One region of the Psychrobacillus sp. NPDC093200 genome, then DNA from elsewhere that is predicted to be linked to it. Evidence: predicted binding sites of a transcription regulator. Region 1 holds the regulator's gene; the other holds the start of a gene.

The links. The regulator LexA, encoded in region 1, represses DNA repair genes until DNA is damaged. The targets are predictions, from matches to a motif close to CGAACATATGTTCG.
Region 2: the regulator LexA is predicted to act here: its motif matches at 7,315-7,328, upstream of uvrB (excinuclease ABC subunit UvrB).

What each region holds. Positions count from the first base shown of each region.
Region 1 is NZ_JBNNVC010000002.1:1,082,824-1,092,092, reverse strand. It holds gene ACQKNZ_RS13205 (DinB family protein) at 295-744, opposite strand; gene ACQKNZ_RS13200 (hypothetical protein) at 946-1,332, shown strand; gene lexA (transcriptional repressor LexA) at 1,463-2,083, opposite strand; gene yneA (cell division suppressor protein YneA) at 2,259-2,570, shown strand; gene ACQKNZ_RS13185 (YneB family resolvase-like protein) at 2,567-3,214, shown strand; gene ACQKNZ_RS13180 (DUF896 domain-containing protein) at 3,279-3,512, shown strand; gene tkt (transketolase) at 3,600-5,600, shown strand; gene ACQKNZ_RS13170 (YneF family protein) at 5,749-5,970, shown strand; gene ACQKNZ_RS13165 (alpha/beta hydrolase) at 6,327-7,259, opposite strand; gene ACQKNZ_RS13160 (hydroxymethylglutaryl-CoA lyase) at 7,271-8,167, opposite strand; gene ACQKNZ_RS13155 (acetyl-CoA C-acetyltransferase) at 8,276-9,269, shown strand, end outside.
Region 2 is NZ_JBNNVC010000003.1:189,696-198,964, forward strand. It holds gene hprK (HPr(Ser) kinase/phosphatase) at 1-345, opposite strand, end outside; gene ACQKNZ_RS14460 (N-acetylmuramoyl-L-alanine amidase family protein) at 465-1,016, shown strand; gene ACQKNZ_RS14465 (DUF4097 family beta strand repeat-containing protein) at 1,161-2,288, opposite strand; gene uvrA (excinuclease ABC subunit UvrA) at 2,390-5,260, opposite strand; gene uvrB (excinuclease ABC subunit UvrB) at 5,267-7,249, opposite strand; gene ACQKNZ_RS14480 (IDEAL domain-containing protein) at 7,713-7,943, opposite strand; gene ACQKNZ_RS14485 (competence protein ComK) at 8,156-8,665, shown strand; gene ACQKNZ_RS14490 (hypothetical protein) at 8,662-9,015, opposite strand; gene ACQKNZ_RS14495 (EAL and HDOD domain-containing protein) at 9,137-9,269, opposite strand, start outside.

The DNA of each region.
Region 1 (9,269 bases):
TGGAAAATAAATATTGAGGCATGAAGTGGCATGGAGAAGAAAAGTCCTACTATGTAGCTCTTAAATAATCAGATGTGGAATTGGAGGGACGCATATAGATATTACTTTTCAATCAACAACAGCAGAAACAAAAAAAGGAAGACAAGAATTTTTATTCTAGTCCTTCCTTTTTTGTTGAATCTAAAGATTTGAGGATAGAAGAGCCAAATTAATGTAGCGAAATAATGGGATCAATTGTTTCACCCCCATTAAATAATTTTTGAACAATATTCTCAGTTGGACAATGAAGCTAATTTAAAAAAGAGGTTTAGGAAAACCATTGAAATGAGCTATGATGCCAATTTGTCCTATGTGGTATGCTTCGTGACTATATATATGATGGAATACCCAGTTATAGGTTGGGGGAGAAGGAGGAATCCAACCATCAGAAAATTTAGGGACTTCAATCAGTTGATTAAACTGTTGATCAGTTAAGTTATTTAATATTCCGTCTGTATGTATGCGAATATCTTGATAAGCTTTAAGTATTTCGAACGAAGAGGAGTTTTTGTCTAAAGTCAAAACTAACTTTTGTTGGAGTGCCACTTCATTAATCCAGAAATCCTCACTAGTAGCAATATGTGAAATAACCCATGCCAAATTATTTGGATAGGTTGGTGAGGTTTTAAACCAGCTTTCTTCTTGTAAACTATTTAAATAAGGTAATAACGTTTTTCTGTAATCATTCCGATATGGAAAAGCCAAATAAATCAATCCTTTCTATTAACATATATTAAATAATGTAAATATAAATTTTAATAAACAAATGTATTCATTTATGAATTTCTAAATATTTTTTATTGTTCCGATGAATTAAAATAGGATAAAGAGCTTACAAATTTGATGTTAATATAGTACAATGCTACTTATATATCTGTAATTCCGGAAATAGTGGAGGGATAGAATGTGGATGCAAATGAATTAATTAATGTGATTAATCATAGTATAGAAAAGTTAGATTATGCTTCAGCAAGAAAATATATAGAGGAAAATCTAAATCTAGTTAATATAAATAAACATTTACTTATTGACAATGCGAGAAGTGTGTTAGTTTACATAAACGACACCCTAGAATCAGGAGCCCAGCCTTTAACTCGCCAAGAAGTTTCCTTGATTTACACGATTAATAAGCATGCTACGAAATTTGACGTTAGAGCTTTGAGAATGATAATAAGAGATAACCCGTCCTTGCTAATAAGACAAGACATCAAACATTATTTTAATGAAGATGCAAAGACTCTCTTAGAGGGAATGAATGTAATACCAAAACAATCAAAACAAGCAATAATATAAACAAAACCCCTTCATGTCTCGAACATGAAGGGGTTTTTCGATGATCTAAACAAAAATGTCCACTTTCTTGTTAGATATGATATCGGCTCAAAGTAATCATACTATGAAAATTGTAGAAGTCAAGCAATCATTAGTGAATATGTCGGTAAACTCCTACTACTTTTCCTAAAATAGAGACTTGATTAACAATAATCGGATCCATCGCAGAGTTCTCCGGCTGTAGGCGGAAATACGTTTTTTCTTTAAAGAATCGTTTTACTGTTGCTTCATCCTCTTCTGTCATTGCTACAACGATGTCCCCATTGTTAGCAGATTGCTGTTGTTTAACAATGACATAATCTCCATTCAAGATTCCAGCTTCAATCATACTATCACCCATAATTTCTAACATAAATAGGTGATCATCTGAAGTACCAAACGTTTCAGGAAGCGGGAAGAATTCTTCAACGTTTTCAATTGCAGTAATAGGCATACCAGCTGTAACCTTCCCAACTAAAGGAACATGCACAACTCCCTGCCTTTCGACAGTAGCCTCTAAACCATCTAATATTTCTATTGCACGTGGTTTTGTAGGGTCTCTACGAATTAAACCTTTACTTTCCAATCTTGCTAAGTGTCCATGTACAGTAGAACTTGAAGCAAGACCTACTGCCTCACCAATTTCACGTACGGATGGTGGATAGCCTTTTTTACGAACTTCTTCCTTTATAAAAGCTAGAATATCTTCCTGTCTTTTAGACGCTTTCTTCAATGAGTTCACCTCTTTTAGTAATAAATTCCCTACTAGATTAATACTTATTAATAGTATACCAGTGTCCTGAAAATTATGCAAACATAGGTTCTAATATTTGTTGACAAAAACAAATGTTCGTATTAATATTAGAACATACATTCCGAACAAACATTCTAATTTTGGGGGTTTTTTTATGAATTGGGTAAAAAACAATTATTTTTTAGCATTATTTTTAGGACTAAATCTTATATTTATGACAACTATGGTAATCTCACATACAATAACAAACGAGGAAGACTCACACATCAAAATAGAACAAGGGGATTCCTTATGGGCTCTTGCAACAAAATATGGCATAGAAGATTCAAGGGAAGAATGGGTTAGTCAGGTAATAGAAATGAATAATTTATACGATACCTCTATTAAAGCTGGGGATGTTATAGTTGTTCCTAAAGTAAGTGAGAACCTTCACTTAAATTATGGAACAGAGGTAGCGGGAGAATGAAATCAGTTATTTATTGTCGAGTAAGTACAGACAAATCCACACAAGAAACTTCTTTAGAGAGACAAGAGGAAGAGTTGATAGATTTTGCTAAAAAACAGGGCAGTGAGGTTTCTCAGGTTTTTGCAGATCAGCATAGTGGATATGATGTTGAGAGAGACGGGCTATTAGAGATGCTCAATTATGTAAAAGAAAATGATATCAAAGCGGTGTTTGTGCAAGATGAAACTAGAATAGGTAGAGGTAATGGTAGAATGGCTGTCCTTCATTTACTTCAGAAAACAAACACATCGGTCTATACGTTACAGGATAAAGGTATATTAAACTTAAATGAAATGGATTCTATGCTTTTAGAAATCCTTGCCTTGGTGGAGGAATATCAACGTAAAATTCATAATGCCAAGATTAAAAGAGGAATGAAGCGCGCGATATCAAAAGGCTATCGTCCAGAAAAGAATTTAAAAACTCGAGGAAACCCTGAGGGAAGAGAGCGAATAGATATACCTGTTGATGAAATTGTCCGATTACGGAACGCAGGGCTCACATACGAGGAAATCACCTCTACATTAAAGGGATTAGGTTTTAATATAAGTAAAGCAACTGTACATAGAAGATATATGGAATTTAAAGAGACTCACGAAGGGTAAAGACTTGCACTTCGTGTGTTTTTTTCATACCTTTATATAAGAGTTAGTTGAAAGGATGAAAAATATGTTAAGTAAAGAAAAACTAGCACGTATTAATGAGCTGGCAAAAAAGTCTAAGTCCAGTGGATTATCTATTGAGGAAGCAAAGGAACAAAGTGCTTTGCGCAAAGAATATTTGGAAACATTTAGAGCAACAATGAGAGATACAATAGAAAGTGTAAAAGTTATCGACCCTTCTGGAAACGATGTTACACCAGAAAAGGTACAACAAGCGAAAAAGGGTAAATTTCTGAATTAACTAATCATTTCAGAAACCATTGATAATACGCGAATTGTTGTCTAAACTATTATTATAGAAAAAATTTTGTTCGAGAGGATGTCATTCATGTCATTACAATCAGATCTATTAGCAATTACGACTATTCGTACTCTATCTATCGATGCAATCGATAAAGCAAACTCTGGTCATCCAGGTCTTCCTATGGGAGCTGCACCAATGGCGTACACATTATGGACAAAACATTTACGCCACAACCCAAGCAATCCTAATTGGTTTAACCGCGACCGCTTTGTTTTATCAGCAGGTCATGGCTCAATGCTGTTATACAGCTTGCTACACCTTGGTGGTTATGATCTTCCTATGGAAGAGATTAAAAACTTCAGACAGTGGAACTCTAAAACTCCCGGACATCCAGAATTTCGTCACACAGCAGGGGTAGAAGCAACAACTGGTCCTTTAGGACAAGGTATAGGTATGGCTGTAGGTATGGCCATGGCAGAGGCGCATTTAGCTGCTACTTACAATCAAGAAGGACATTCTATTGTTGATCATTATACGTATGCATTATGCGGAGATGGAGATTTGATGGAAGGTGTAGCTGCTGAAGCTATTTCTCTAGCGGGACACTTAAAATTAGATAAACTAATCGTATTGTATGATAGTAATGATATTTCGTTAGATGGAGATTTACATAAATCTTTCTCTGAGAACATTGAAAAACGTTTTGAATCATACGGATGGAACCATATTTATGTAGAAGATGGTAATGATATTGAAGCAATTTCAGCTGCAATCGACAAAGCTAAATCACAAAACGATAAACCAACAATTATCGAAGTGAAAACAGTTATTGGATTTGGTTCTCCCAACCGCTCCGGAAAAGCAGATGCTCATGGTATGCCGCTTGGCAAAGAAGAATCTCTATTAGCTAAAGCAGAATATAAATGGTTATTCGAAGAAGATTTCTATGTACCAGAGGAAGTTTATGAAACTTTCAAGGAAGCTGCTGAGCGTCAAGGTGTTCAAGAAGAAGCTACATGGAACGAAAGATTAGCTACTTATGAAAAAGAGTTCCCAGAGCTAGCTCAAACTCTAAAACAAGCGATTAATGGAGAGATGCCTGCAAACTTTGCAGATGCACTTAAAACTTATGAAGAAGGAACTTCACAAGCAAGTAGAGCAGCTTCAGGTGAAGCTATTAATGCTATCGCTCAAAATCTGCCTTCATTTTTCGGAGGAAGTGCTGACTTAGCTGGTTCTAACAAAACGACTATTAAAAATGCTGGAGATTTCTCTGCAGATAACTATGCGGGCAAAAACATCTGGTTTGGTGTTCGTGAGTTTGCAATGGGAACTGCTCTTAATGGTATGGCCCTTCATGGCGGTCTACATGTGTTCGGTGGGACATTCTTCGTATTCAGTGATTATGTACGCCCTGCAATTCGTCTATCCGCATTAATGGGATTGCCAGTAACATATGTGTTCACTCATGATAGTATTGCAGTAGGGGAAGATGGACCAACTCATGAACCAGTTGAGCATTTAGCTTCACTAAGAGCTATGCCAGGCTTATCAGTAATCCGTCCAGCTGATTCAAATGAAACAGCGGAAGCATGGAAATTAGCTGTATCCTCTAAGGATCAACCAACTGTGTTAGTGCTTTCTCGTCAAAACTTACCTACACTTAAAGGTTCTGTAGACCAAGCTAGTGAAGGTGTGGAAAAGGGAGCTTATATCGTTTCACCAGTTGAAAATGCAGAGGGTATCTTACTTGCAACAGGTTCAGAGGTTGGACTAGCAGTAGAGGCTCAAAAAGCTTTAGCAGAAGAAGGAATTCAAGTTTCTGTAGTATCTATGCCATCATGGGATAGATTTGAAAAACAAGATACTGCATATAAAAATGCTGTATTGCCTTCTAACTTAACAAAACGCCTTGCTATTGAAATGGGATCTTCTCTTGGATGGCATCGTTATGTTGGATTCGAAGGTGACGTTATTGCAATAGACCAATTCGGTGCAAGTGCACCTGGAGAGATCGTAATGAAGGAATATGGCTTTAGTGTAGGAAATGTTGTTTCTAAGATGAAAAATCTACTACAAAAATAATATTCTTCTTTGCAATTCGAATACTTTCTCTTAAAAGTATTCGAATTGCTATTTATCAAAGAATTTATATAGAATGCCTATGAAATTTATAGTATAATTTCAATTGGTGTCTTGTACACGTAGAGAAGTTGGTAAAGGAGGAGAAAAATTGGATACTTGGATATGGGTTGTTATAGTAATTGTCGCTTTAATCGGTGGTGTTGTAATCGGATTTTTTGCAGCACGACAATATATGATGAAATATTTGAAAGAAAATCCACCAATCAATGAACAAATGCTACGTATGATGATGGCACAGATGGGTCGTAAGCCATCCGAAAAACAAGTGAAACAAATGATGAACCAAATGAATAAAATGCAAAACAAATAATTAAAGGCACTCATTAATTGGGTGCTTTCTGACTGTAAACATCTCAAACTAATTGAGCTGTTTGCAGTTTTTTATATACACTCATTTTATTTTAGGATTATTTCTAGTATGAAAAAGGATTACTTCAAAAATATTTGTTGAATTTTATTAAAGTAGACTCCCAAAGAATATAGATTCTCTTTAAGGAGATTTTCACTCTGAATTTATTATGTAAAGATTTCAATTAGGAATGATTTGTTATCAATAAAAATAAAAAGAGGATTCCAATTCTATAATGGAATCCTAATCTTAAAATTTTATTATTCAATATGCTTAATTAATGGAATATTAATCGTTTAAAATCAAATTAGAAATGCCTATTTTTCCCCTAGCAAGCTATATTGCTTTAAAAAATCTGATACAACTTCTTCATATTCCTTGCTATTTTCATTAAACGATTTAGCGTGTGCTCCTACATCGAATAATTTGAGCATTTTAGGTCCTTTTTTCTTTTCATATAAATCTTCTGTCATCTTTGGCAAGATGAAATCATCCTCCATACTATGAATAAATAAAACAGGTTTTTCTATTTTATCTACTACATCAATCGGAGATACCAAATTCAAGGTGTAACCATCTCGCCATTTTAAGAAGAGATTAGCAAATCGGATGGCTAAGCTAGAGCGAAGTGGGGTGGTTTGGGTAAGTAAATGATAAACCTGGTCTTCAAAATCAGAGAATGCGCAATCTGAGATATAGAAGTCTGCATCGTCAATAATAGAACCGGCATATAGCAGGGTGGTGGCTGCTCCCATTGACTCCCCGTGTATCCCAATTACCGCTTTTTCGCCTGCACGTTCCCGAACTGCTTCCACTATTGCCTGTAAATCCATTTTTTCGTAATAACCAAAGCTTGTCGTTTTACCTCCAGAATCACCATGTCTACGATGATCATAGACGACGCAGTTAAAGCCAAGTCTTTCGAACATTCTTACAAAACGTAGCGAATTAATCTTATTCTCAGTAACACCATGACAAATGATGACGTAATTCTTCGTTTGGAGAGGTTCAATGAAAATCGCTTTCAGAGAGTAACCATTCTTCGAGGGTATCCACCGTTCTAATTTGTTTACAGCATTAAACCAGACCTCATCTAAACGTTTGGAAGTAATTTCTCTATTGTATATAAAGTCATCTTCTTTTTTCTTCATGTACATGAGTTTATTCGTGAGAAAAAAACCAAACACAGTGGCTACTGCTGTAAGAATACTTGTGAAAATACTCGTCCAAACGATAACTCTTTTTTTCATAAGCTCAGCTCCTACTTGCTCTTATATAATCTATACATCCCTGTCTCAATTGGTCTGGAAACATATGGAGCAACGATATTGACTGCTTTTAATAATTCGTCCATATTGATATTGGTGGAAATATCCATTTTATGTAGCATATTCACAACATCCTCAGTTGCTACATTTCCTGTGGCACCGGGTGCAAAAGGACATCCTCCTAAGCCACCTGCAGATGTGTCGAATCTTGAAATACCGGCCTGTAGGGCTGCAAATATATTGGCAATCCCCATTTTGCGAGTATCATGAAAATGTGCAGTAATTAATGTATTCGTAAATTCATTTTTTATAGCATGGAATAAATTATAGCTTTCTTTTGGATTCGCCATTCCAATGGTATCTGCTACACTAAGTTCGTTTACACCCCATGACACGAATTCCTTGCATAGGTCGATTGTCTTTTGTGGATCGACCGCACCCTCAAAAGGACAATAGAACGCAGTAGAAATACATGCTCGGACAAAATGTCCATCTTCCATTAGTTTTTCCACAATAGGCTTTAATTCATCCATACTTTCTCTTGTAGTTTTGTTAATATTTTTTTGGTTGAAGCTATCTGATACACCTACGAAAACTGCGAAGCTAGTAGCTCCATTTTCCATTGCTAGCTCTACACCTTTTTTATTTGGTGTTAGTACAAATTGTCTACCCACTTTTTTAACTTTCGTAACGATCTCTTTTGAGTCTTTCATTTGTGGAACCCATTTTGGTGATACGAAAGAACTTAGTTCCATTTCTTCTATACCAGCCTGTTGAAGCTGTTCAATAAAAGCTAATTTTATTTCTGTTGGAACCTCATTTTTTTCATTTTGTAGGCCATCTCTTGGTCCTACCTCGATTATTGTCACTTTATTTGGTAAACTATACATATTCATCCCTCCCTCTTTTATTGTAATGAATGGATGGTTGAACAAGCAAACTTTTAATTTGATTTATTAGATTTTATTGAAAAAGGGAATATTAAGGAGGAAATTCACGTGACAAATGAAGTTGTGATCGTAAGTGCTGTTAGAACAGCGATTGGTTCTTTCCAGGGTGGATTAAAGGATATACCAGCAACTAAACTTGGGGCTATCGTTATTCATAAGGCATTAGAAAAAGCAGGGGTAGAAAAGGAATCAGTAGATGAAGTAATCATGGGGAACGTGCTTCAAGCAGGTCTAGGACAAAACCCTGCCAGACAGGCATCCATTCAAGCTGGACTTCCACAATCGGTTTCAGCTCTGACTATAAATAAAGTATGTGGTTCAGGACTTAAAGCAATTCATCTTGCTACTCAAGCAATTATTGCTGGGGATGCAGAAATAATTGTAGCTGGCGGTATGGAAAATATGAGCCAAGCTCCTTATCTATTAAAGAATGCTAGAGACGGCTTCCGGATGGGAGACCAAAAAGTAGTGGATAGCATGATTTCCGATGGACTATGGTGCGCATTCAACGATTATCACATGGGCATAACGGCAGAAAATCTTTGTGACCGTTATGAAATCTCTCGAGAAGAGCAGGACAAATTCTCTGCGCGATCACAAGCAAGAGCTGCAGAAGCTGTAGAAAATGGAAAGTTTGATGAAGAAATAGTTCCTGTGGAAATTCCACAAAGAAAAGGAAATCCCGTTATCTTTGATAAAGATGAGTATCCGAAAAAAGGGTCTACTGAGGAAAAACTAGCTGGATTGCGTCCGGCATTTAAAAAAGATGGGTCTGTTACCGCTGGAAATGCTTCTGGTATTAACGATGGGGCAGCTGCTGTAGTTGTAATGTCTAAGCAAAAGGCAGATCAATTGGGCCTAAAACCTTTGGCTACGATTGTGGCTAACGCATCTGCTGGAGTAGATCCAAGCGTAATGGGTATTGGTCCGGTAGAGGCAGTGAAAAAAGCTTTGAATAAATCCCAGTTATCTCTAAGTGATATTGAGCTTATTGAAGCAAACGAAGCTTTTGCAGCTCAATCTATAGCAGTTGATAGAGAGC
Region 2 (9,269 bases), on a different contig from region 1:
CGGCATGCTAGTAGTTAGAACAGGCACCGAGTTCTCGTTAGATGCTATAATTAACTCACTGGGAACCTCCATGCCATGAGCAACAATAATAACAGGTGTGTCCTGTGCACAAAGCTTCATCATCCGGTCAGATCTTTCTTTAGGTTTGAGTAATTCAAAAAAAGAAACTTCCGTTTTTCCCATTAACTGAATGCGATCGGAAGGATAGTGCATAAAGTAACCAGCCATTTCTATACCAGGTCTTGAAATATCACTTATAGAAATGTGTCGTCCAATACCCTCTTGTCCGCTAACTAAGGACAAATTAAATTTCTCTTGTATATCTTTTGTCGTAACATGAGACACATTTTCCACTCCTTTTACCCTCTGATAAACTTAGTTCTTATTTTAGCATGAATAAACATTGAATTAGTATCCATTTATCTTTTCTCTTCCTATTTATTAGTTAAAAGGAGTGAAGCGTATTGAGGATTATATTAGATGCAGGTCATGGCCCAGAAACAGCAGGAAAAAGAACCCCCGATGGTAAGATGAAGGAATTTGAGTTTAACAGTGCGGTCACAAGATTAGTTAAGAAAGAGTTAGATAACACCGGAATCGTAGTTATTTTTAGTCATTCTGATGATGTCGATGTACCATTACGAGAGCGAACTTCCCTTGCGAACAAATTAAAAGTACAAGCTTTTATTTCCATCCACGCCAATGCATATGGGAGCAATTGGAATGAAGTGAACGGTATAGAAACCTTCACGTATTTGAAGCCTTCCGCCGATTCTATTTTACTAGCAAAGCATATTCATGAATCCCTCTGTATCTCTGTGGAACGGAAAAATCGGGGGGTTAAACAGAAGGATCTAGCTGTTGTACGAGATACTATCATGCCAGCAGTTCTAGTGGAATGTGGTTTTATGACGAACAAAGAGGAAGCAAGGCTTCTGCAATCCGAAGAATATCGTTTAAAATGTGCACAAGGAATTGCCACTGGAATAAAGATTTGGGTAAAAAATAAAAACTAAAAAAAGTAGAAGGGTGTTTGTGAACATCCCCTTCTACCTTTTTCCTACCTATTGCACTTTCTTAAGCGTACCAACTCTATATAATTTTGAAGGACTTTATAAAGAAAAGACCAAGTCAACAAATGACTTGGTCTTAGTTGTTTATTATGCTTCCGTTGTATATCTAACTAAAACGGATCCTGTTTTAGCATCTCCATATACTCGTAACGGCTCTCCCTCAGAGTCTACTACTTTTGTGAAGCCTACTTTTTTATTGAGAAGCTGCTCAGATTGGTTTAACTGAGTTACATCAGAAAGCTGCACATCTATACGCCCTAACTGTGTAGAAGTTTCGCCTTTTAAAGAAACGTTTTTAGGTACATAAATTTCAACAGTACCTGCTACCGCTGTTCCTTCGATTTTACGTGCTTCTTTGTCTTTCGTTGTCAGAATTACATGCCCACTAACCGAAGAGCCTTCTATGTCCTTCAATTTTCCATCTACGTAAATGCGGCCATTCATCGTTTCTACCTCAACGGTGTCACCTTCAACATTTTGAACCTGGACTGAGCCATTTACAGTTTCTATGTCTGCTCTATGGAACTTACTATCTTCCAATTCCACCTTACCGTTTGTTGTCTTAATCTTAAAGGTTTTAGATTCTAGGTTTTTCGCAATGAAATCACCGTTAAACAAACGCGCAGAAATATGATTATATTCTTTTTCTGGTATATAAAGTGCTACTTGTACGGCTACCGTTTTCATATCACTATAAACACGTAATTTATTTCCTTCAGTAGTAAAGATAAACTCATTTTGGAATCTTGTTCTTGCTTCTTCCTCTGTAGAATTTTTAAAGGATTTTACCTTCACTGTAGCGTGGGTAAAAGGCTCCTCAGATGGATGAATTTCCACTTTACCATTTGCAAGATTAATCGCGATATCCTCAAATTGTATATCTTCTTTTACAAATTTTTCTTCAAACGTAACCGGATCACTTAATTTAACTTCAAACTCGAAATCCTTCATCTTATCTACAGTTCCTTGCATGAATTGCATGAAGCGATCTCCTACCATAGTAAAATCACGTTTCAGCTCTTCGATAAAATCAGTATTTCCTTGTCTCGTTTGGTGCGTTTTTTCTTTTTCTTTTTCTTCAAACTTCTGCTCATTTACTTGGGGAGTGACTATTGTTGCTTGCTTACCGAGCTCTTCTAAAAGTGCTAGTGCTTCCTGTGCAGTAATCGTGCCGTTTTCAACCATATCTAAAATACGTTTACGTTCCTCTTGCATAGTGAAAGGCCTCCTCATAAATTAAAAGTGTATTGCAAATTTCTTCCTATTAGTTATACGTTCTATGAGTCAAAAAGTTTCATTGAAGCTTTTTGAGTTTTTTAACTTTTTGTAGTTGCTTTGTTAATGCCTTCTTCCATTCTTTTACGGTCACGCTCTAATATAGTTTTTAAATACTTACCAGTATAGGAATTCTTGGCTTCTGCAATTTTTTCTGGTGTTCCAGATGCTAGGATTGTTCCACCTTTATCGCCACCCTCTGGTCCCAAATCAATTAAGTAATCAGCTGTTTTAATGACGTCCAAATTATGTTCAATGACTAGAACAGTATCTCCATTTTCAACTAAGCGCTGTAAAACAATAAGTAATCTTGCAATGTCATCGACATGTAACCCTGTAGTTGGCTCATCCAAAATATAAAATGACTTACCATTAGAGCGCTTATGTAGCTCTGAAGCCAGTTTCACACGTTGCGCTTCTCCACCAGAAAGAGTGGTTGCGGGCTGACCAAGTTCCATATAACCTAGCCCCACATCAAAAAGGGTTTGTATTTTACGACTGATTTTCGGATGGTTTTCAAAGAAAGCAACCCCTTCTTCTACTGTCATCTTCAAAATGTCCGAAATGCTTTTTCCTTTATATAATACTTCCAGTGTCTCTCGATTATAGCGTTTACCATGACATATCTCGCAAGGTACATAAACATCCGGTAAAAAGTGCATCTCGATTTTGATAATTCCATCGCCTCGACAAGCCTCACAGCGTCCACCTTTTACATTAAAGCTGAAGCGTCCTTTTTTATATCCTCTAATCTTAGCCTCATTAGTCGTTGCAAAGAGATCTCTTATATCATCAAAAACGCCAGTATAAGTGGCAGGATTTGAGCGAGGTGTGCGTCCAATCGGCGACTGATCGATATCAATCACCTTATCTAGCATTTCAATTCCCTCTATTGCTTTATGTGCACCTGGCAACGTTCTAGCTCGGTTAATGTTGTGTGCTAATGATTTATACAGAATTTCGTTGACCAATGTACTTTTCCCAGAGCCAGATACACCTGTCACAGCTGTAAATACCCCTAGTGGAATATCGACATTAACATTTTTCAGGTTATTTTCCTTAGCACCTTTAATCTTAATAAAACGACCATCCGGTTTTCTTCTTTCTAGAGGAAGAGGGATAAACTTTTTCCCGCTTAAATATTGTCCTGTAAGAGAATTTTTATCTTTCATTACCTCTTCAGGAGTTCCGGCAGCTACTATTTGTCCACCATGTACTCCTGCTCCTGGACCTACATCAATCAAATAATCAGCAGCCATCATCGTATCTTCATCATGTTCTACAACGATTAAAGTGTTTCCTATATCTCGCATATCCTTCAGAGTTGCTACTAAACGGTCATTGTCTCTTTGGTGTAGACCGATAGAAGGTTCATCAAGAATATAAAGCACACCCGTAAGACGAGAGCCTATTTGGGTCGCTAAACGAATTCGTTGAGCCTCTCCTCCAGATAACGTCCCAGATGCCCGATTCAGAGTCAAATAATTTAGTCCCACATTATCTAGAAAGCTAAGTCGTTCATCAATTTCTCTTAAAACTAATCGAGCGATTTGCATATCCTTCTCTGACAATGTCAGTTCACTGAAAAATTTATTTGCTTCCTCAATCGAAAATCTAGAAACTTGGCCAATATGCAATGAATCTATTTTCACCGCCATCGTTTCTTCCTTTAAACGGTAGCCCTTACAAGTAGGACAATCATGCTCTGCCATATACTTTTCCATTTGCTCACGAATATAATCAGAGGACGTATCTTTATAACGTCTTTCGATGTTAGCAAGTACACCTTCGAATTGAATCGAATTGTCCCTTACTTGGCCATATTCGTTTTGATAACGGAAACGAATTTTGTCCTTTCCTGAACCGTACATAATTTTGTTCCACTGATCAATAGGTAATTTCTCAACTGGAACATTCATTTTTATTTTGTAATGCTTACACACTGCCTCTAATAGTTTCGGATAGTATTGAGAGCTCGTAGGCTGCCATGCTACAATGGCTCCCTCTTCCAAAGTTAATGATTTATCTGGAACAACTAAATCTGGATTGACCTCTAACTTGGTGCCTAACCCATCACAATCTGTACACGCACCAAATGGACTGTTAAACGAAAACATTCTCGGCTCTAGCTCGCCAATGGAAAAGCCACATATTGGACATGCATGATGCTCGCTAAATAGTAGCTCCTCTTGTTCCATCACATCTATTAGAACTCGTCCATCTCCGAGTCGCAACGCAGATTCTAAGGAATCGCTTAATCGTGCAGCTATACCTTCTTTTAATACAACTCGGTCGATGACTACTTCAATATTATGTTTTTTATTTTTATCTAAGTTTATATCGTCATCTAAGTCTATTAAATCTCCATTAATGCGAACGCGTACATATCCTTGCTTTTTCATGTCTTCTAGTAATTTCACATGAGTTCCTTTACGACCAGAAACAATCGGAGCAAGAATCTGCATTTTAGTTCTTTCTGGATACTCGCTTAATCGGTCAACCATTTGCTCAATTGTTTGCGAGGATATTTCAATTCCATGGTTTGGACAAATTGGCTTCCCTACCCGAGCATATAACAATCGCATATAATCATAAATTTCTGTAACAGTTGCTACTGTAGATCTTGGATTTTTACTTGTCGTCTTTTGATCAATCGAAATGGCCGGTGATAGCCCTTCTATTGAATCAACGTCTGGTTTATCCATTTGGCCTAGAAACTGTCTTGCGTATGCCGATAAGGATTCTACATAACGTCGTTGTCCTTCAGCATAGATAGTGTCAAAGGCTAAGGAAGACTTACCAGAACCAGACAAACCTGTCATAACGACAAGCTTATCTCTTGGTATTTTGATACTTATATCTTTTAAATTATTTGTACGAGCACCTTGAATATTAATCTCTTGGTTTTTCACCAATCATCATCCTTCCAGCTTGAGCTCCAGAATTGCATCACGTAATTCAGCAGCTCGTTCAAAGTTAAGCGCCTTTGCAGCATCTTTCATTTCTTTTTCTAGCTTTTCTAGTAGTTTACCCTTTTCCTCTTTAGTTAAGACTTTTCCACTAGTTAATTGCTGTGCATAGCTTTCCTCTTCTTCAGCCACTTGAGAGGCTCTAATTACTTCTCTTATCTTCTTCACAATTGTTTTAGGTGTAATGCCATGCTTTTCGTTATATTCCATTTGAATTGTACGACGACGCTTCGTTTCATCGATTGCTTTTTTCATGGAATCTGTCATTTTATCTGCATACATAATAACTTCTCCGTTGGAGTTTCGGGCTGCTCGACCAATCGTTTGAATCAATGAACGCTCCGAACGTAGGAATCCTTCCTTATCGGCATCCAAAATAGCAACTAGTGAAACCTCTGGCAAGTCTAACCCCTCTCGCAACAGGTTAATGCCGATTAAAACATCATAAGTACCTAATCGAAGCTCTCGAATAATCTCAATTCGTTCTAAGGTTTTTATCTCAGAATGTAAATACTGCACCTTAATGCCTATTTCTTTTAAATAATCCGTTAAATCCTCGGACATCTTTTTCGTCAAAGTAGTTATCAGTACTCGTTCATTTTTTGCCGATCTTTCATAAATCTCATTGATTAAATCATCTATTTGACCTTCAATAGGTTTTACGGTAATGATTGGATCCAATAAACCAGTTGGGCGAATAATTTGTTCAACCATTTCTGGTGTATGCTCCAATTCATATGGTCCCGGTGTTGCTGATACATAGATTGCTTGTTTTACATGTCCCTCAAATTCCTGGAATGTTAGAGGTCTATTATCTAAAGCTGATGGCAAACGGAAGCCGTAATTCACTAATACTGATTTACGAGCCTGGTCCCCATTATACATTCCTCTAACCTGAGGTAACGAAACGTGACTTTCATCTATTACGAGCAAGAAATCCTCTGGAAAATAATCTAATAATGTATAGGGTGTCGCTCCTGCTTCTCTTAATGTTAAGTGACGAGAATAGTTTTCTATTCCAGAGCAGAATCCCATTTCCTCCATCATTTCTAAATCATAATTGGTCCGTTGCTCCAATCTCTGAGCTTCTAACAATTTATCCTCACTGCGAAGGATAGTTAGTTGCTCTTCTAGCTCTTGACGAATATTATTAATCGCTATTTTCATTTTTTCTTCTCTAGTTACGAAGTGGGATGCAGGGAAAATAGCTACATGGTCACGCTCTCCTAATATTTCTCCTGTTAATGCGTTTACTTCACGAATTCTATCTATTTCATCACCAAAAAATTCTACCCTTAGGCATCTCTCATCTCGGGAAGCAGGGAATATCTCCACCACATCTCCACGGACACGGAATGTTCCACGAGTAAAATTAATATCATTACGTTCATATTGAACATCTACAAGCTTTCTTAATAGCTGATTCCTATCGATTTCCATACCTGTTCTTAAAGACACAACCATCTCTCTATATTCTTCTGGATTCCCTAAACCATAAATGCAGGAAACTGAAGCGATGATAATGACATCCTTACGCTCAAATAATGAGGAAGTGGCAGAATGTCGTAATTTATCTATTTCTTCATTTATACTTGAATCTTTCTCTATATAAGTATCTGTTTGTGGTACGTATGCCTCTGGTTGAAAGTAGTCATAATAACTAACAAAGTATTCTACTGCATTGTTAGGAAAGAATTCCTTGAACTCACTATATAGTTGTCCTGCCAGTGTTTTGTTATGGGCCATTACAAGGGTTGGCTTATTGATTTGTTGAATTACATTAGAAATAGTAAAGGTCTTACCGGTACCTGTGGCCCCTAGTAATGTTTGATGCTTTTTACCTTTCTTTACTCCTTTAACTAGTTCTTTAATCGCTTCTACTTGATCCCCTGCCGGCTCATACGGAGATTGTAAATCAAAGATTTGTTCCATATGTTTGCCTCCCGTGTGCTTAATAAATTTAGTGTAACATAATCATTTTTCTAACACTATTAAAACGAACATACGTTTTAAAACTTTTTATTTTGAGGATGTTGGACTATTGATGTAGCAACGTTTGAATAAAATATTACTCCTTGTATTACTACCCTCTTTTCAAGAAAAAGCTACATAAGATTCTAATTTGTCAAAGAGTAAAGGAATAATTTTTATTTTTGTTTCTACAAGAAGCCCTTACTATCTTAGAAAAATTGAAGTCCACTTATTTGAAGAAATCGTTTTAAACGATGAATCTTACTGCCTACATTGATTTACGCATTCTGCGCGATGACCATCATCCAAACAACTAAGTGAAACTTGTTCATTTTTAATGGCAAGGCTCTATTTATGAAATTAACTCATTTTTAAATTCAACTCCATAAATAGAAAAAAGCCGCTCTGCATAAGCGGCTTTTGTTTAACTCTTTAGTTGGAGCAAAACATTTGTATATTCGTTAAATGCTTTTCTGTCCTTACGATCCAACGCCTCATCTATCAACTCTAGTAATCGATAACTCCTTTGCTCCCGGTGGACAACATTTAAAAACATATCAAGATAAATTTCGTTTAACAATTTTTCTGCGGAGCTTTCTTTCCCTGTTTGTCCCATTGCTTTCATAAAATCTGTATATGAATATTGTTTGTCCATTATAATCACCCCGATGCCTTTTTTATATTATATAAAAGCTAAAGGCTACTTGCAATCATTTTAAGAAAATTTAGATTATATAGTAAACATCAAATATTTTAATAATTAGATATATTAACTTGATTTATTTCCAAATTTAACTATAATTTAAATTATATTATACTAAGGAGTGAAATTTTCTGGCAAAAAAATATGAGAATAAATCCCATCTTATTTCCTTTGAAACAGCGTCCCTTCAACCTTTAGTAGTAAATAACAAAGTTTACACGAAAGTTATTAATTTTTCTGGCGAGTCTTTCATTGTAAGTAAAAAGCCATATGAAATTGTTCGCTACTCCTGTGCTTTCTACGGTTCTTCCTTTCAACATGCTGTAAACTTGTCTCGAGAAACCATTGGTAACCACTTTAAGCTTCCAATTGTACTTGCGCATGACTATGGTTCGCCTTGTATTTTGCTTCCTATCCTTTCTCCTAAATCTGATTTAAATATCTGGTTTTCCTTTCAAGCAATTGAAGCATTCTACCCTACTCAAAAAGGCTCTACTATCGTCTTACCGAACGGTGATACAATTGATGTTCCTGTTTCTACGAATACTATCAGCCGTCAGATTGCCTATTCCAATATCTTAAGTACCCATTTCCTTAAAAGAATGAGCCATCTTTTAAACCACGGTTTTATAACTTCCAGACATGCGGTTCGAAAAACGTTACCAATCGATTAGGAAATGGTTAAGTACATTGTAAGTAGTTCTTCTACGCGGTTACGAAGACGGACATTCAAATAACGTCGATGCTCCTCATAGCCACCATGAAAAAATACATATTCTGTGAACATATCATCTCCTTCTCCTCGGAGCACTTTCATACTATGCCTCCTCATGTAAATATGTGTGTCTTTTAACTCTTTTTGTACCTGCTTCACTGCTTCTTCGACAATGTTTATATATGGTCTGTTTAATTTGAAGGGAGCCTTTTCAAAAATCGTCCGATCCTTTTCCAAGATGGTAAATACCATAGGAAGATAAATCATATTTTCAAAATAAGGAATTGCCTCTTCAGGTATTAATGGCATCTTAATCACCTTTCTTTTTAAGAACACTTGTTCTTATTATATTACAACTTATCAAAGAAAATGCAATGGAAAGAAAAGAAATTCAATAAAAAAACTGCCAATCCGAAAATTGGCAGTAGTATTATTGAGTAACTATTTCAGAAGCCCATCGACGGGCCTCCTTATAAAAGTTATTAAGTGAGGGGAAATCAATACCAATTGTCTCAGCACCTTCAAACATATCAGTCCAGCGTACCTCGTCATAAGCAATAGTT